DNA from 2 places in the Oceanobacillus sp. FSL W8-0428 genome. Region 2 is predicted to be linked to the other one. Evidence: riboswitches for the same ligand, from Rfam matches in the RefSeq annotation. Region 2 holds a riboswitch; the other holds the start of a gene.
The links. Region 2 has a riboswitch for cobalamin ahead of MKY30_RS03005 (ABC transporter substrate-binding protein). Riboswitches for the same ligand answer to the same signal wherever they lie in the genome.
Positions count from the first base shown of each region.

Region 1: it holds a riboswitch for cobalamin, as region 2 does, so the genes downstream of both, MKY30_RS09985 (1-propanol dehydrogenase PduQ) here and MKY30_RS03005 (ABC transporter substrate-binding protein) in region 2, are expected to answer to the same signal.

Region 1 covers NZ_JBBORB010000001.1:2,146,350-2,156,482, forward strand. Annotated here, with positions in the region: gene MKY30_RS09980 (fructose-1,6-bisphosphatase) at 28-1,959, shown strand; cobalamin riboswitch at 2,085-2,270, shown strand; gene MKY30_RS09985 (1-propanol dehydrogenase PduQ) at 2,762-3,892, shown strand; gene MKY30_RS09990 (response regulator) at 4,144-4,716, shown strand; gene MKY30_RS09995 (histidine kinase N-terminal domain-containing protein) at 4,709-6,094, shown strand; gene eutA (ethanolamine ammonia-lyase reactivating factor EutA) at 6,216-7,643, shown strand; gene MKY30_RS10005 (ethanolamine ammonia-lyase subunit EutB) at 7,676-9,043, shown strand; gene eutC (ethanolamine ammonia-lyase subunit EutC) at 9,056-9,949, shown strand; gene eutL (ethanolamine utilization microcompartment protein EutL) at 10,013-10,133, shown strand, end outside.
Region 2 covers NZ_JBBORB010000001.1:687,444-697,576, forward strand. Annotated here, with positions in the region: gene MKY30_RS03000 (FecCD family ABC transporter permease) at 1-1,030, opposite strand, end outside; gene MKY30_RS03005 (ABC transporter substrate-binding protein) at 1,020-2,018, opposite strand; cobalamin riboswitch at 2,278-2,456, opposite strand; gene rpoE (DNA-directed RNA polymerase subunit delta) at 2,664-3,173, opposite strand; gene icmF (fused isobutyryl-CoA mutase/GTPase IcmF) at 4,415-7,645, opposite strand; gene MKY30_RS03020 (TetR/AcrR family transcriptional regulator) at 7,697-8,302, opposite strand; gene MKY30_RS03025 (acyl-CoA dehydrogenase) at 8,430-9,569, opposite strand; gene MKY30_RS03030 (acyl-CoA dehydrogenase) at 9,572-10,133, opposite strand, start outside.

The DNA of each region.
Region 1 (10,133 bases), 1.5 Mb from region 2:
GGCATAATTAAAAGGGGGATTTGGAAATTGAATACAAAATACCTTGATTTATTAGCGGAGAAATATGATAGCGAAGAGAAGGTAGTTACAGAGATTATCAATTTAGAGTCAATTTTAGATTTGCCAAAGGGAACGGAGCATTTTGTAAGTGATTTACACGGGGAGTACCAAGCTTTTCAGCATGTACTCCGAAATGGCTCCGGCAAGGTGAGAGAAAAGATAAATGATATTTTTAAAGACATCTTATCAGAAGAAGATATTAATGACTTTGCAGCGCTTGTTTATTATCCGGAAGATAAACTGAAGCTTATTAAACATCAATTTAATTCCAAGCAGGCGTTAGATGAATGGTACGCAGAGAAAATTCATCATATGATTCATTTAATTTCCTATGCTTCCTCCAAGTATACACGTTCAAAGCTGCGTAAAGCCCTGCCGGAGCAGTTTGTCTATATTATTGAAGAGCTTCTGTATAAGACGGATGAATATACGAATAAAAAGCCATATTATGAAAAAATTGTTCAAAAAATTATCTCGCTTGGTCAGGCAGAGAAGCTGATTATTGGCTTATCCTATACAACACAGCAACTTGTCGTCGATCATCTGCATGTTGTTGGAGATATCTATGACCGTGGACCGGAGCCGGATAAAATTATGGAAACGCTGATCAGGTATCATTCAATCGATATTCAATGGGGCAACCATGATGTGCTGTGGATTGGTGCGTATGCAGGCTCCAAGGTTTGCCTTGCCAATATAATTCGAATCTGTGCCCGCTATGATAATTTAGATATTATAGAAGATGCTTATGGAATTAATTTACGCCCATTACTTAACCTGGCAGAAAAATATTATGGAGATAATCCTGCCTTCCGTCCTAAAAAACATTCCGATCAGAATATTACGGATCAGGAAAAACTGCAGATTACAAAGATACATCAGGCAATAGCCATGATCCAATTTAAGCTGGAAAGTCCAATTATTAAACGGCGTTCCTTCTTTAATATGGAAGAAAGACTGGTATTAGAGAAAACAGATTACGAGAAACAGGAAATCACGGTATACGGGAAAACGTATACGCTGGAAAACACATGTTTTTCTACTGTTGACCCGGCTGATCCAGCAAAGCTGTTACCGGAGGAAGAGGAAGTTATTGACAAGCTTCTGCTCTCCGTACAGCAATCAGAGAAGCTGAAAAGGCATATGAACTTCTTAATGAAAAAAGGGAGTCTGTATCTGAAATATAATGGAAATCTATTAATTCATGGCTGCATTCCTGTTGATGAAAATGGGAATATGGAGCAAATGGAGATTGAAGGACAAGCATACAAAGGGAGAGAATTGCTTGATAAATTTGAGTCCTATTTGCGTCATGCTTTTGCGCATAAAGAATTGACTGATGATTTAGCAACGGATATGGTGTGGTATTTATGGACAGGGGAATATTCCTCACTCTTTGGGAAACGGGCTATGACCACTTTTGAGCGTTATTTTATTTCGGATAAGGTATCTCATAAAGAAGAAAAGAATCCCTACTATTATTTACGTGAAAATGAGGAAATGTGCCGGAAGATGCTGGAGGAATTTGAACTGGACCCAAGCCAGGGACATATTATTAATGGACATACTCCGGTAAAAGAAATAGATGGTGAGAATCCAATCAAAGCAAATGGGAAAATGATTGTTATTGACGGCGGGTTTTCAAAAGCCTATCAATCTACAACTGGTATTGCCGGCTACACCTTACTATATAATTCATTTGGAATGCAGCTCGTTGCCCATCAGCATTTTAATTCAAAAGAAGATGTTGTATTAAACGGGGCGGATGTTTTATCTGTGCGGCGAGTGGTAGATAAAGAGCTGGAACGGAAAAAGGTCAGGGAAACCAATATCGGAGCTAAGCTGCAGGAAGAAATTGAAATGCTGAATCAGCTGATGGAATATCGTTATATGAATTGAACTGGGTTAAGACCGGGCTGTCTGAATGGATTCATTTAGATTGCCTGGTCTTTGTGTTAAAAAGAGTCAGGATAATTTTTTCCTTTGAAAAAGGATGAAACTGATATATAATAAACCTAACAAACTTATATGGAATTTATTTTGGTTCATTTACAATGCTGTGAATGATTAAAAAGGAATCAGGTGAAAATCCTGAACGGTCCGGCCACTGTAAATGGTAGGTTCACTCTATATTGCCACTGGGTATTTCCGGGAAGGCAGAGTGGATAACAGCCATGAGTCAGGAGACTTGCCAAAGTAATATGCACAGCTGCCTTCTGGGAAAAGGAGATGCATACTGGTAATTCAATGAACATAAATTGAATTCTATTTGCTGCTCTCAACTTAAGACAGGTGAGGGTTTTTTAATGTGTATAGAGCGAGAAGTGCTATGTACAGCATTTATTGCCGCTACTTACTTTGGTTTGTGCGAAACCAAAAGTTTGTTAAGCATTCGGGAGCCTTGCAATGCAGCAGGCTGAAAAAGCCTTACATGGATCGTGGGGCTGCATCGTTACGCAGAAGTAACCAGCTCGGACAGAGGTAATTACAAAGAGGTAATACCTTCCATGCTGGAAGATTCGCTCCAAAGAAGTGGTGAACCTTCCAGCTTCTAAATTAAAATTGACAAGGTTAACAGATTAATAGTACACTACAGGTAACACAAAGACGTGTAGTTTTAAAAGCAGAGGAGCTTTGCAGAATGATAAATTCTGTAGAGCTTCTCTGCCTTTTTTATGCCAAAAAATGAGGAGGAGTTTTCTTGAAAAAGGTGGCTTTTCAAACGGATATTTACTACGGGAAGAACGCTTTGGATTATTTGAAAACAGTTAGTGCTAAACGGATTTTCATTGTTGTGGATCCCTTTTTAAAAGAAACAGAGATTTTGGAGAAAATAGAAGGGTATCTTTCAGAAGGAGATAATGTGTGGCGGTTATTTACGGATGTTGTGCCTGATCCGCCGATAGAGAATGTTACTGCCGGTGTAGAGGCAATGAAGGATTTTGAGCCTGATTTTGTCATTGCCATTGGCGGAGGATCGGCAATGGATGCGGCAAAAGCGATGAAGGATATCGCCAGGAAGGTATATTCTATTGACCAGCTCCCGCTTCTTGCTATTCCAACAACAAGCGGCACAGGGTCGGAAGTAACCTCCTATTCTGTTATAACGGATCAAAATAAAGGAGTAAAGTACCCGTTAACAGCAGATTCTCTTATTCCGGAGACGACTATTTTAGATGTAGAGCTTGTGAAAACTGTCCCTAAACCGATTGTGGCTGATACAGGGATGGATGCCTTAACACATGCTGTAGAGGCTTATGTTGCGAAAAATGCCAATGATTTTTCAGATGCCATGGCGGAGAAGGCCATTCGTCTGTTGTTTGATTATTTGCCAAAATCCTATCAAAATGAACAGGACGAAGAAGCAAAGGAAAAAGTTCATCATGCTTCTACATTGGCTGGTTTTGCATTTAATACGGCCGGTTTAGGGATCAATCATAGTATTGCTCATGCCAGCGGGGCAAGGTTTCATGTTCCACATGGCCGTCTGAATGCTATTTTACTCCCGCACGTCATTGCTTTTAATGCAGGTATCCATCAAAATCACCATCAGTATATAACTCCGGCAGCAGAAAGATATGCAATGCTTGCCCGGTTATTGAACCTTCCTGCAGCAAATCATGCCAGCGGAGTAAGAAGCCTTATTAAAGAAATAGAGAAGCTCCGGAAAAAGTTAGACATTCCTGCCAATTTAAAAGAATATCAATTGGAATACAATGATGAGATAGAAAGAGAAATTGCAGAGGCTTCATTAAACGACAGCTGCACAAATATGAACCCTGTTAAACCGGCCCCTCAGGATATCACAGCTATTTTAAAAAAGATAAGATAATTATGCGGATTGACTTCAGTGTAAAAGAGGCTTGCAAGAAAGTGCTTTCAAATATATAATGGTTGTAGAAGCACAATGGCGTGCATAATTAATCAAATGAATGAAGTTAGTTGATGATAAAAGCAAAGGGGCTTTGGAAAAGAATGTATCTTTTTCATGTCCCTTTTTTGCATTTTTTACGGCTGAAGTCTTATTAAATTCTTCAATAATCAATAATCAACAATGAATTATACTGTTTAAGGAGTATGGATATGAATGAAAAAATTGTGATAGTCGATGATGAACCTATTACAAAGATGGATTTGCAGGAGCTTTTGGAAGAAGCCGGGTACAATGTAGTAGGACAGGCTTCCGATGGATTTGAAGCAATTGATGTTTGTCAGGAACAACGTCCAGATCTCGTTATCATGGATATAAAAATGCCTGTACTGGATGGACTCAAGGCCAGTAAGAAGATCATGTATGACAAGATTGCCGGAGGTATATTGCTGCTTACTGCTTTTTACGATGAAGCATTTGTGAAAAAAGCAAGAGAAATGGGGGCTCTTGGATATTTAGTGAAGCCGCTGGATGAAAAATCATTTATTCCGACAGTGGAAATGTGCTTATCACGGGCAGAAAAGATCCAGTCCCTGGAAAAGCAGGTGCAGGAAGTATCTCAAAAGCTGGAAGACCGGAAGATTATTGATATAGCAAAGGGTTTATTAATGAAAGAGAGAAATCTGGATGAGCAGGAGGCTTATAAGCTTCTCCGGAAAATGAGTATGGATGGAAGGAAGTCCATCAGTGAAGTTGCAAGGACGATAGCTATTGTTTATGAATAAACAAATAGATAAAATTATGGAATTATGCAAGAAGTATACAGAAATGACAGATAAAGAGATTGAAATTATTTATCAGAAAGCGCATGCTCTGGATGAACTGGCAACTATTTTTGATTGTGATATTTTTATAGATGTTCCTCTGAAGAACAGTACTGCCTCCATCGTTATTTATCATGTTCTTCCTGTATCGAAGGAATCACTCTATGAGCAATCTCCTGTAGGCCAGCCGGCGATGAAGATGAATGAACCGGGGGTCTGGAAGGTTTCACGGGCTGGTGGAAAGCTGAAAGGATATAAAGCGTTCACACAGGAAAATGTGTTTATCCGGCAAAATATATATGCCATTGAATATCAGGACAAGATTCTTGGAACATATATTATGGAAACGCCTTTTCATGAAGTGCAGAAGGATGGAACAGAAGAACAAAATGATTATATGGTTATGACTGCCCGATTAAACAACTATATTGATGATGCTATCTATTTTTTTGACTCATCCAGCAGGCTAATTTTTCAAAATGAGAAAGCAGATAGTATTTTAAAAGACAGTTTACAGGAGGAAGTTTATTATAATCAATTGTTTGGCAATCAAATTCCTTATAGTGATCTGGTCTTAAATGATAAAAAAGCATTTATGAAGGAAATTGAGCTCGATGATAAATTTTATATGATGAAGCGGATTATTCTCGAGGATGATAAGCTGGAATTTGCGATTATTCTAAGGGATATTACGCAATTGAAAAACAAAGAAGCTGAAATTATTTCCAAGACAGAGGCAATTCGGGAAACGCATCACCGCATAAAAAATAATTTGCAGACAATGGCTTCTCTTTTGCGGATGGAGAAAAGAAGAAGTGAGAATGAAGAAATTAAGCATATTTTATCAGACAATATGAATCGGGTAATGTCTATTGCTGCTACGCACGATATTTTAGCAAGACAGCTCGGTGATAAAGTAGAGTTAAGCGAAGTAATTAAATTTATTGTGAATAATATGCATCGGAGCTATATGCTTTTAAACAACCTTGAATTAAGTCTTGATGCAGAGGAATCTATTATTGTCAGAAGTGAAATCGCCACATCTGTTTCTCTTATTGTGAATGAACTCGTACAAAACAGTTATAACCATGCTTTCATAGGGAAAAGCAATGGGAAGCTGAAGGTTTCTTTGAAAAAACAAGATGACACAGTATTTATCACCGTTGCAGATAATGGTATAGGCTTTTCAATCGATGAAATTAAAAAGAATAGCCTGGGGTTAGTTATCGTTCAAAATTATGTGAAAGACAAGTTGAAAGGAACGATTCAATTTAATCGCCAGAAAAAGGGTATGGAAGTTACCTTTCAATTTAAACAGACACTGTACAATGATGTATAAGTGAATCCGAAAGCAAAGAAGCTTAAGGTATAAATGGGATTGCTATGTGCAATTTTTTATACTTTAAGCTTCTTTGCTTTTTTATATCCTTTAAAAGCTTAACAGAAGGGAGGAGGAGAAAATGGCTGAAAATGTTTTAAGTGTCGGGATTGATATTGGGACTTCGACCACACAGCTTGTATTCTCGCATCTGAAGATTGAGAACACAGCTTCTGCTTTTAATGTCCCACGCATTGTGATTGTTGATAAGAAGGTTGTATATAAGAGTGACATTATCGATACCCCGCTTTTGGAAGGAAAGCGGATTGATCAATCCCGCATCGAGCAGTTTGTAGCGAGTGAGTATCAAAAAGCAGGTATTGCCAAAGAAAGCATTCAAACGGGCGCTGTCATTATTACTGGAGAGACTGCCAGAAAAGAAAATGCAGAAGAGGTTTTACAGGGCTTGAGCGGATATGCTGGAGATTTTGTTGTTGCAACTGCCGGGCCGGACTTAGAAAGTGTTATTGCAGCGAAAGGAGCCGGACTTCACCGGTATTCCAAAGAACACGCCGGGAAGCTCGTCAATCTGGATGTCGGCGGCGGAACAAGCAATATGGCTGTGATGCAACGGGGAGAAATAGTAGAAACCGGCTGCTTAGATATCGGTGGCAGACTTGTCAAGGTAAATAAGGAAACAAAAAAAATTGAATATATTTCAGAAAAAATCCAGGCCTTAATTAAAGAAAATGGATGGCCCATTTATGTAGGAGAAAAAGCAACAGAAAATTTATTTAAACCGCTGATTGAGCGTATGGTACATCTGTTGGAGGAGAGCGTAGGCATCCGGCCGCAGACAGAGGCCTTTAGCAAAATAGTGACACATAGAGGAATTCAATACAAAGAGGATATTTCACATATTTCATTTACGGGAGGTGTTGCAGAGGCAATCTATTGGCCAGTTGAAGGCGATGTGTTCAAGTTTGGGGATATTGGCATTTTACTGGGAGCAGCAATCAGTGAATCTGCATTAACGAAGCGCTTAACGCTGGTAGAACCAAAAGAATTAATTCGGGCAACAGTTGTTGGAGCTGGATCACATACGACAGAAATTAGCGGAAGCACTATTCATTATTCTCAAAACCAATTTCCGATTAAAAATATCCCGGTTGTAAAAATTCCTGATAAAGAGATGGCCCAATTTCATTCCATCGCAGCTTATACAGATGAAAACTTAAGCAGATTCCAATTGGAGGAAGAGAAACAGCGTGTGGCAATATCTTTTTCAGGCAGGGAAATATCGAGTTTTAAAAATATCACAAGAGCGGCAGAAGAAATTATAAAGGGTTCCAGAAGTTATCTGAATTTAGGACTTCCGCTCATTGTTATTGTAGAGAAGGATATTGGAAAAGTGCTTGGCCAGACGCTCTATACAATGCTTGGGCAAGATATTGAAATCATTTGTATTGATAGTGTTTTTGTAGAAGATGGCGATTATATTGACATTGGCCATCCGCTTGCAGAAGGGAGTGTATTGCCGGTAGTAATTAAAACACTCGTATTTAATTAAGCTATTTTGCAAATTTCGAGAGGAGGATATGCATGATTTTGAGTACAGTATTATTCGGAAGAACCTATCAATTTAAATCAATCAACGAAGTAATGGCGAAAGCAAACGAAGAAAAATCAGGGGATGTGATGGCCGGGATTGCAGCAGAATCCGCAGAAGAGCGTGTCGCTGCCAAAGTCGTTTTAGCAAATTTAACATTGGAGGATTTGCGGAACAACCCTGCTATCCCTTATGAGCAGGATGAGGTTACAAGGATTATTCAAGATAGTTTGAATGAGAAAATCTATGATTCTATTAAGCGTTGGACTGTACAGGAGCTCCGTGAGAAAATTCTTGATTATAATACATCAGGAAATGATATCAGGAGAATTTCAAGAGGGCTGACCTCAGAAATGGTGGCAGCAGTAACCAAGCTGATGTCCAATTTAGATTTGATTACAGCAGGAAATAAAATAACTGTTACAGCACATTGTAATACGACAATTGGATTAGAAGGAACCTTATCAGCGAGATTACAGCCAAACCATCCATCTGATAATGAAGACGGAATTGTAGCATCCATTTTAGAAGGCCTTGCATATGGATCTGGCGACGCTGTGGTTGGATTGAATCCGGTCGATGATACGCTTGAAAGTGTGAAGCGGATGTTCCATCGTCTGGAAGAAGTGAAAAATAAGTATGCAATTCCTACTCAGAATAGTGTGCTTGCCCATGTAACAACACAGATGCAGGCTATTCGGGAGGGCGCACCTGCTGATTTAATCTTCCAATCTATTGCCGGCTCTGAAAAAGGAAATACAGCTTTTGGAATAAGCGGCGAACTAATTGCGGAGGCAAGAGAGCTTGCTTTGCGTGAAGGAACAGCAGCCGGACCAAATGTCATGTATTTTGAAACTGGACAGGGAGCTGAACTATCCTCTAACGCCCACCATGGTGTGGACCAGCTCACTTTGGAAGCCAGATGCTATGGGTTTGGCAAAACCTATGAGCCTTTCCTGGTGAATACAGTTGTAGGATTCATTGGACCGGAATATTTATACGATTCTAAGCAGGTTATCCGGGCTGGATTAGAGGACCATTTTATGGGTAAGCTTTCCGGGCTTCCGATGGGCGTGGATGTTTGTTATACCAACCATATGAAAGCAGATCAGGATGATATGGAGATTTTAAGTACACTGCTTGCCCAGGCTGGAGTTAATTTCTTAATCACTGCTCCTCATGGCGATGATGTCATGTTGAACTATCAAAGTCTTGGCTATCATGAAATTCAGACATTGCGGGAATTGCTGCAGCTGAAACCAATTAAGGAATTTGAAGAGTGGCTTCGAAAAATGGATGTTATTGATTTATCCGGCAGATTAACGAAGCAGGCAGGAGACGCATCATTATTCTTAGTGTAAGGAGGAGAAAGGATGGTTACAGATACAGAATTAAAAACGCTGATTGAAAAGATTGTCCTGGAAATGGCGGGAGAAAGCAAAGCTTCTGAGGAGCATACACCAAAATCAAAGCAAACAGATAGTACAAATCATGCTGTCAGTGAGGAAGTGCTGCCTGATATATCAGAAATACTGATTAAGAAAGAACTTCTTGTACCGAATCCGGCAGATGAAGAAGGATATTTGGATATGAAGGATAAAACGCCTGCACGATTGGGAGTATGGCGGAGCGGCGCACGCTATATGACCTCCAGCGCATTAAGATTTAAAGCAGATCACGCTGCTGCTCAGGATGCTGTGTTCTCTTATGTCAGTGAGGATTTTGTCAAAGAAAATAATCTATTTCCTGTTGCAACTGTCTGTCAGGATAAGGATGAGTACGTAACCCGGCCTGACTTAGGAAGGCAATTCTCTGATGAGGAGAAAGAAAAAATAAAAGCGCATTGCGGTAACCCTAAAGTACAAATTGTTGTAGGAGACGGCTTGAGCTCGGCTTCCATCGAAGCAAATCTGGAAAATACTTTGCCAGCTATCAAACAGGGCCTGAATCTGCATGGTATTGACGCCACGAATGATTTATTTATAAAGCATTGCCGTGTGCCGGCGATGGATGTCATTGGTGAATTAACAGGAGCTGACGTTGTCTGTCTGCTTGTCGGTGAGCGTCCCGGTCTGGTTACAGCAGAATCAATGAGTGCTTACATCGCATATAAACCGACTGTCGACATGCCGGAAGCAAGACGTACTGTTATATCGAATATCCACGAGGGCGGTACACCTCCAGTTGAAGCGGGAGCACATATCGCGGAATTAATTAAAAAAATGATTGATAAAAAGGCTTCAGGTCTTGATTTGAATAAGGCCTAAGAGATTTTAAAGAAATAATGAATATGTTGCTGGACGATAAAGCTTAGAAAGGGAGGGTTTACCATGAAGGATGATGCAATTTATGCACAGGTTCTGGGCGTGAAGCTGATTTCAAATGTGGATGCGCATTTAGCAGAAGAATTAAAACTACTGCCCAACCAGCGGAGCATCGGGATTCTGACAG
Region 2 (10,133 bases):
ACCTTCCTTTTGCTTTTTTCTGTTTCAGTAGAATCATTGCGAATACAGGTGCACCTACTAACGCTGTGATGACTCCCACAGGCAGAACCTGGGGCGATATAATCGTCCTTGACAATAAGTCCGTTAAGATAAGAAATCCTGCCCCAGTAATAATAGATAATGGCAGAAGATGAATATGATCCGGTCCCCACAGCTTTCTCGTTAAATGAGGGATAACCAGGCCGACAAAGCCGATTGTACCTGAAACAGCTACTGCTGCACCTGTTAAAATAGAGCCCGCAGCCAGAATAAGCATTTTGCGTTTTTCTACATCGACTCCTAAATGCTGTGCCCGATCTTCTCCAAATGACATAGCATTTAATTCCCTTGTGTTCATCAGCAATAATAAACCGCCGATAATTAAAAACGGTAAAATAATTCCGACGTATTTCCAGCCGCGCATTGATACACTTCCCAAGAGCCAGCCGATTATTTGCTGCAGCTCTTCTCCTGTCAATGCAATAATCAAAGAAATAATGGATCCTAAAAAGGAGCTGAAAATAATCCCGGTCAGAATAATTGATTCGACACGCATTGTTTTATCAATTTTTTTCGCAAAAAAGAGCACAGTCATAATGGTTGCCAGTGCAGAAAGGATACTTAAGAATGGCAACGTATACATTCCCAAAAACGGGATGGAGATATTAAAAAATAAGGTTGATACCGCCCCGACAGATGCACCGGATGAAACACCGAGAATGTAGGGATCAGCTAAAGGATTCCGCAATAAACCTTGAAAGGCCGCTCCTGCAATCGCAAGAGAGGCCCCCACAAGTCCCGCCAGGATAACCCGTGGCAAGCGTATATCATATACAATGCTGATGGACTTTGGATCGACATCATTACCTATAGGAAGATGAAATACCTCTGAACCGATAATTTTAACAATTTCAGGTATCGGGACAGAGACACTGCCAACCGAAATTGCTATCAGCATGGTACTGATTAAAAACGCTAATGAAAGCGTATATTTCAATAAATTACTCTTCATCAAAAAGCTCCGGATACACTGACTCAGCGATTTCTCTTGCTCCATCAACGAGACGAGGCCCCGGTCGGGACACTGTATCCGAATCAACATCATAAATTCTTTCATTTACCACGGCATCTACAGCATCAAAACCATCTCTTGAAGTCACTTCACCGATTGGATCTTCTACATAAGAACCATATGTTGAAATAATCACCTCTGGATTCAGCTCTATAATTGCTTCCGGGTCCATCTCAACCCAGCCTTCCTGATCACCGGCGGCATTATCTGCATGGATAATCTGCAGCAGCTCATCAAGGAATGTGTTCTGTCCGGCTGTATAGATATCTGGTGATGGAGAAATCTCAAAGAACACAGATTGACGATCTTCCTCTGCTACTTCTGAGGTTATTTCCTCTAATTCTGCAAAGTCAGCCTGCATATCTGTAACTAATTGTTCTGCCTCTTCTTCAGCACCGACAACCTGTCCAATATTGTCAATTGTTTCATAGGTGGTATCAACATCTGTTGCGTCTGCAACGGTGAACACTTCAATATCAGCGCCTTCCAGTTGATCTAATGCTTCCTGTGATGAAGCCACTAAAGATTCATGTGCTAAAACAACATCCGGGTCCAGGCTGATAATCACTTCAACATTAAATTCCATGCCGCCAACCTTATCAATATCAAAAACCTCTTCCGGGTATGTATCGTTATCAGAAACACCGACCACCTTATCTCCTTGTCCTAAAGCAAATGTAATTTCTGTGTTACTCGGCATCAACGAGACAATTCGCTCTGGTTCTTCCTCCAGTGTCACTTCATTATCTATTGCATCTGTTATCGTTAACGGATAAGCAGAATCATCTCCATCTGTTCCCTCTGCAGCAGATTCTTCATTTGTCGTATTTTCATTCGGTGCAGCTTCATTTCCGCTGTCATTATTACTGCATCCGATTAAGAAACCCGCTAATAAAGCCAGCAGCAGAACCTGTAAAAACTTTTTCATTTTAACTTCCCCCTTGATTTTAATGTATTTTTACATGTTCAGCCGTTTTTTATCATTGAGGAAGCACAGATGTGAAATGGCTTTCAAAAATTATTCTTTCTGCTAAGTATCCTGAATCAAATAGCTTGTATAGTTAGCAGATATCCAATTTTCACACTGGATTAAAATGAGCTATACTACGTTAAAAAACATCTCCACGGCAAATGAAGATGTTAGAAAGATTCAGAAAAACGCTTCACCTTACTATCCTCGTAGAATTGGCTGGAACTAAAAATAGGCAGGTATCCTGGCTCTTGGTCATCACTCCCAGACTCCTTCCCATACATGTTTGTACAGTGGCTCGTTCTGTTCGCTCGCAATTACAGTGGCGGGACCGCGTTGGAATTGCACCAACTTCCCTTTATGATTTTAAAAATCACCTATTTTTATTTTATGTAATTGTTTTCTAAGTCTATTTTACAATGTTTTACTATGAAAGACTATAGAAAGAAGTGAGAGTTTATAAAAAGTTCACTTATAAGATATTATTCCTGCTAAAATAGAGTTTTATCAAAGCTTCCTTCCGCTATAAAAAAAGCTGGAACAAACTGAGTTCTAACTCAACTTGTTCCAGCTTTTTTATTCATTCCTTTTATATGAAACAGATTAGCGGTCGTCCTCATCATCATAATCTAATTCATCCAAATCGTCTTTACCGATGACATCATCTACTTCATCTTCAATTTCCTCCAGGTCTTCATCTTCTTCTACATCATCGAAATCATCCAGCATATCATCGATGTCTTCATCTGTTACATCTAAATCATCATCAATTTCTTCTGTTTCTACTACTGCTGCTGCTTTTTTCTTCTTTTTCTTACGTTTTTTCGTCGGCTCATCTGTAATTTCTTCTTCTGCCTGCTCTACTGGATACCAGCTTTTTAATCCCCACATACCAGATCCTAATGTTAAGTAGCGTCCGTCAACATTCATATCTGTGTAGAATTGTGCAATCATATTTTCCTTATCTTCTTCTGAAAAGTTTTTTAAATCTGCTATTTTAGAGAATAAATTTTGAAATGAGACTGCTTTATTTTCTTCCTTTAAAATAATGGAACCTAATTCAATCATGGACAAATTGCTGATTTCTTCTTGTGTCAATTCTTTCACGCTCACGTTCATGCACTCCTTTAAATATATAATTAAGGCTAAAGATAGCTATCTATGCTGCAAATAATTATTATATATGCGATTTTGTCACAATAAATCTATTTTACATTATAAACATATTTGAATGCAATTATCCAGTGAAAGTTTACGGTTCTGTATTCTTAAATAAGCTGAATAGTGATCACTCCGGAAAAACACTGCGCTTTCCCGCAGGAGTCTCCGTGTTTTTCCTACGTTAGATAGTTTCATGTCCATCTATCTTAAATTTTTACTAACCCGACAATATTGCTACAGTTACTCGTTTCTATCGAAAACCATCGCTAGTCACTACTCTACATAATCATCTTTATTATGATAAACTCAAATTTCGCACTTTAAAAAGTAACTTCCTATCCATAGGAACAGGGGGTTGATCATTTTCTCCATATATCTGTTGACAAATATAAAAGGTAAAGTGTATAGCAACCGCTACGGCGGACCGTTTTGCTTTCCTAGGGGCACGCTCTTCAGCTAACTTTTGCCAAGAAGATCACTTGGCAAAAGTGGATCTTCAGATGGTGCTTAATCCCTCAGGAGTCAAAACGGTCCGCCTCCGCTAACAGGGTATTCTATACTAAAATAACTGAACAAATAAAAGGCGGATCTGACGGAACAAATTTTTCATGTTTTATGATAAAGATGCTCAGTAATCCTTATTTTTGGTGCATGAAAGCTATTCTCGATATGATTTATTCATGTTGTCATGATTTGAACTGCTAAAAACCGTTTAAAACACCAGCATGATTGTTTATTTAGGCTAAAAAACGATGATTTCAGCTAATTTCATCAGGATATTATTTCTTCCATGCGCTGTAGACTCCTATTAGAGCGCAGGCCAACCACGCAGACTCCTATGGGAACAGGGCGAGCTGAAGATCCACTTGAAAAGCGGGTTTCTTTTCAAGTTAGCTGAAGCCGTCCCCATGGAAAGCGGAGTGGTTGGCCGGAGCGGAAGCTATACACAATAACCTGTTCAAAAAATAAAAAGATGAGTTAACTAAAAGCAAGCATGATAATTAAGACCATGTACATCCTGGAACAGCAAGGTTTATATGTTTATTCTTAGGTGCGAAAGTTGAGTGATAAACAAGAGCATGCAAGTTCCTATTTCAACTTATACAGTAAGGGAAATTAATCATAAACTATTCATTTTTATTATAAAAAGAACGTGAGCGTGGGTTTCATAGTTCATTATACTTTCAACGAGTTTACATATTACGCCGGTATTGTCCGCCGACCTCGTAGAGTGCTTTTGTGATTTGGCCCAGACTTGCGTAGCGGACTGTGTACAGTAATTCTGCAAAGATATTTCCATCTGTTACTGCTGTCTGTTTTAATCGTTTTAAAGCTTCTTCTACATTATCTTGATGCTCTGTCTGAAAACGGCGCAGTTCTTTGATTTGATGCATTTTTTCCTCTTCTGTTGCCCGGGCAAGCTCCATTGAGTCAATATCTTCTTCAGATGGAGGATTGGGATTTAAATACGTATTTACGCCTACAATCGGCAGTTCTCCGGAGTGCTTCTTTCCTTCATAATAAAGTGATTCCTCCTGAATTTTCCCGCGCTGATACTGACGTTCCATTGCTCCCAGTACACCGCCGCGGTCATTCATCTGCTCAAATTCCTTTAAAACCGCTTCCTGTACAAGGTCAGTTAACTCTTCAACAATAAAAGCTCCCTGTAAGGAATTTTCATTTTTTGCTAATCCAAATTCTTTATTAATAATCATTTGAATTGCCATTGCCCGGCGGACAGATTCTTCTGTCGGTGTCGTAATCGCTTCATCATAAGCGTTCGTGTGCAGTGAATTTGTATTGTCCTGGATAGCCAGTAATGCCTGCAATGTTGTACGGATATCATTAAAATCTATTTCCTGGGCATGCAGGGACCGCCCTGAAGTCTGTACATGGTACTTCAGCTTTTGACTGCGCTCATTTGCATTGTACTTTTCCTTCATGGTAATTGCCCAAATCCTTCTTGCCACTCTTCCAATCACTGTATACTCGGGATCTAAACCATTAGAGAAGAAGAAAGAAAGATTTGGTGCAAATTTATTAATATCCATTCCCCGGCTCAAATAATACTCTACATAGGTAAATCCATTTGCTAATGTGAATGCAAGCTGGGTAATCGGATTTGCACCTGCTTCCGCAATATGATAGCCGGATATAGAAACTGAATAATAATTCCGTACCTTATTATCTATGAAATATGCTTGAATATCTCCCATCATCCGGAGAGCGAATTCTGTCGAAAAGATACAAGTATTCTGGCCCTGATCCTCTTTTAGAATATCAGCCTGCACTGTACCCCGGATTACAGAAACAGTATCTGCCTGAATTCGACCAAATTCTTCCGCCGTCGGCGGGCGTCCGTTTTCTTCTGTAAACTTATCTACCTGCTGATCAATAGCAGTATTAAAATACATTGCCAAAATAATTGGCGCCGGTCCATTAATCGTCATGGAAACAGATGTTAACGGATCTGTTAAATCAAAGCCGCTATAGAGCTTTTTCATATCATCTAATGTACAAATATTTACACCGCTGTTGCCGACCTTCCCGTAAATATCCGGTCGTTCTGCAGGATCTTCTCCATATAAAGTTACTGAATCAAATGCAGTAGAAAGACGTTTCGCTTCTTCTCCCTTAGAAAGATAATGGAAGCGGCGATTAGTCCGCTCAGGAGTTCCTTCGCCGGCAAATTGTCTCGTCGGGTCCTCTCCTTTTCGTTTAAACGGAAACACACCGGCTGTATAAGGAAAAGAGCCTGGAACATTCTCCCTCATTAACCAATACAGACGATCTCCCCAATCCCGGTATTTGGGCAGCACAACTTTTGGAATCTTTAAGCCTGATAAAGACTCTGTTGTTAAGTCCATCGTGATTTCTTTCTCTCTTACTTTAAAGGTAAATGTGTCACCCAGATAACTTTCTTTTAATGTTTCCCAATTATCCAGCAGCTGTTTCGCATCCCCGTCCAATTGCTGTTCATATATTGTAATTGCCCGGTCTAATGAAGCTCCTGCTTCCTCGCCCAAGTCCCCTTTTACTCCTTTTAACTGATAGAGTTTCGTGGCAATCCCCCGCTGTTTCCCAGCACGCTTATCATAATTCCGGACATAGGAAGCGATCTCCCGCAAATAATGCCTGCGCTCATTGGTAATGATTTGATTTTGCTTTTCTGAAATAACATGACGTTGAAATGGAATTTCTGCTTCCCACTGATAATCTTCATTCATCCGATCAATCAATGAAGCAAATAAAGCGTTTGTTCCTTCATCATTAAATTGACTCGCTATTGTACCAAAGACAGGGAATTTGGTTTTATCCTGATGAAATAGCATATGGCTGCGCTCATATTGCTTTCGCACTTGATTGAGCGCATCCTCTGATCCTTTTTGTTCAAATTTATTAATGACGATAAAATCAGCATAATCAATCATATCGATTTTCTCCAGCTGTGTAGGTGCACCAAACTCTGCAGTCATAACATACATAGATAAATCCGTAATATCTGTAATTGCTGCATCGCCCTGCCCTATTCCACTCGTCTCCACAATGATGAGATCATAGTCTGAGGCACGTACCACTTCTATCGCATCCTGAATTGAATCAGAAAGCTCTGTGCCTGAATTTCTGGTAGCAAGAGAGCGCATATAAATCCGGTCGGAAAAAATAGCATTCATTCGGATACGGTCTCCAAGTAAAGCACCGCCTGTTTTTCGCTTGGAAGGATCGATAGATAAAATCGCTATCTTCCGCTCCTGAATTTCATTCAAAAATCGGCGGATAAGTTCATCGGTCAGAGAGCTCTTTCCTGCTCCGCCTGTTCCCGTGATTCCAAGTACAGGAATTTTCTTTTTGGAATGAGCAGAGAACTTTTCTAAAACCTGTTTCTTAGTTTCTTGTTCCCCATTCTCCATTAAGGTGATGAATTTACCGATTGCCAGCCGGTCCCCTTCTTTTAATCGCAAGAAGTCTTTCTCTATATCTATCGGCGGGATAAAATCACATTTTTCCAGCATACGGTCAATCATCCCTTGCAGGCCATATTTTCTTCCATCATCAGGAGAAAACAGCCAGGCAACTCCATATTCATGAAGCTCTTTGATCTCTCGCGGAAGAATGGTTCCTCCGCCACCACCTAAAACTTGAATATGCGCCGCATCCAGCTCTTTTAACAAATCAATCATATATTTAAAATATTCGACATGTCCGCCTTGATAAGATGAGATTGCAATCCCCTGTGCATCCTCTTGAATGGCTGCATAGACTACTTCTTCTACCGAACGGTTATGCCCAAGGTGAATAACCTCGGCACCGCTGGCCTGCAGAATACGCCGCATAATATTTATGGAAGCATCATGCCCATCGAACAAGCTGGATGCCGTCACAAAACGAATGGGATGCTTTGGCGAATAACGCTCTTCTGTCATGCTTCATCCTCCCCTTTAACTAGATTCCAAGATTTCTGGACTTTCATATGTTTACAGCCAACAATTCACTTGTTTCATCTGTAATTCTACGTATTCATCAATAGTAAATTCTTTTTGAATCATCCAGCGGCGGAAGCACCACATATGTCCACTGACGACAATATTATTTGCCAAAAAATAAATTTCTTTAGAGCTCAGCTTTTCTTTTAAGGAAACAGTTAAGAGCTCCTCCATCATTCCAACAACCTTACGCTCCTGCTCCAGCACAAACTTGCGCTTTTCTTTATTTAATGATTTCGTTTCCTGATACAGCATTAAAATTTCAGGCTGTATGGTATCCATAAAATAAAGATATTGCCGGATGGCCTGACGCAGACTTTCGTCTGATGGATTATCTACAGAAATCGTTGCTGTAAGCTGATCACGCACTTGATCATGTACAAATTCGCAAACAAGAAAAAGCACATCCTCTTTTGTTCTAATGTATTCATATAATGTGCCAATGCTGAATCCAGATTCTTTGGCAATTTCTCTTGTCGTAGTCCGGTGAAAGCCTTTTTCCTTAAACAGCCGCATGGCCCCTTCAATAATTTGTTTTCTGCGCCGCATTACGAGCTCCTGGTCTTTGACAGAGGAGCGGATCTGATCTTCACTCATCACTCAACCTCCTTTTTGTAAATGAGATTTCATTAAATGGGCGGTTCTCTATGATAAAATCAGTGTTTATTCCTCCATAGCATTCACAAATATTATGTTCAGCTTCAATTACTGAAAGAAAATATATCTATTTTGTCAGCATCCGTCCGATAACAAGCCGCTGGATTTCATTTGTACCCTCGTAAATTTGCGTAATCTTAGCATCACGCATATAGCGCTCCACTGGATAGTCTTTTGTGTATCCATAGCCGCCAAAAATTTGCACTGCTTCTACGGTAATACGCATCGCCGCATCACCTGCGAATAATTTCGACATGGCAGATGCTTTTCCATAGGCTTTTCCAGCTGATTCTAGCCATGCAGCCTGGTAGGTTAACAGACGGGCTGCTTCGATATCTGTTGCCATATCTGCCAGTTTGAAGGATATGCCTTGGTTGGCTGCAATCGGCTTGCCGAATTGCTCTCTTCCCTTCGCATAAGCTGCAGCTGCATCCAGTGCTCCTTGCGCAATTCCCAGAGCCTGTGCAGCAATGCCGTTTCTGCCTCCATCTAAGGTGGTCATTGCAATTTTAAAACCGTCTCCTTCTTCCCCCAATACATTTTCTGCAGGTATTCTGCAATTCTCGAAGATTAACTCCGTAGTAGGAGATGAACGAATGCCAAGCTTCTTTTCTTTTTTGCCGAATGTGAAGCCATCTGTTCCTTTTTCAACAATAAATGCAGTAATGCCTTTATGCTTTTTCTCCGCATCTGTTTTTGCAAAAACAATATAGAGATCTGCCACGCCGCCATTTGTGATCCACACTTTGCTGCCATTCAATATATAATCCGTACCGTCTCTTTTAGCTATTGTTTTCATCGACACTACATCACTGCCGGCCCCAGGCTCTGATAAGGCATAAGCCCCCAGCGCTTCTCCAGTTGCAAGCCGTTGTAAAAAGTTCTGCTTCTGTTCTTCATTGCCATATTTATAAATTGGCCAGCTCGCCAAAGATAAATGAGCCGAAAGCGTTACTCCCGTGGAAGCACAGACACGCGATAGTTCCTCTACTGCAATCACATAGCTCACATAATCGGAACCTATCCCTCCATATTCCTCCGGCCAGGGGATACCTGTTAATCCAAGCTCTGCCATCTGATTGAAAATCTCCCTGTCAAATCGCTCTTCTTCATCCCTCTCCGCCGCTGTCGGCTCCACTTCATTTTCAGCAAAATCTCTGACCATTTTCCGCAGCATTTCTTGTTCTTCGGTTAATTGAAAATTCATTTCTATCTCCCCTTCAATAGCTCTTTAGATATCACGATATGCTGTATTTCATTCGTTCCTTCATAAATCTCCGTTACCTTCGCATCACGAAACAGCCTTTCAACAGGATATTCTTTGGTATAGCCATAGCCGCCATAAATCTGAACAGCCTCAATTGCATTTTGCATTGCTGCTTTTGTTGCTGTCAGCTTCGCCATAGACGTTTCCTTTATACAGGCTTGATTCATTTCAATCCGTTTTGCTGCTTGATAGGTTAATAGCTTTGCCGCTTCCACCTTCGTCGCCATCTCTGCCAGCTTAAAGGAAATCCCCTGATTTGCTGCAATCGGTTTGCCAAACTGCTCCCTTTCCTTTGCATAAGCAACGGAATAATCCAGCGCTGCCTCCGCAATACCGAGACCCTGGGCCGCAATGCCAATTCTCCCGATATTTAAGTTAGCCATCGCTATTTTAAAGCCCTGCCCTTCCTTACCAAGTAGATTCTCCTTAGGAATCCGGCATTGCTCAAAGGTTAGTTCAACCGTACTTGAACCCTTCAATCCCATTTTCTTTTCATTCTTTCCA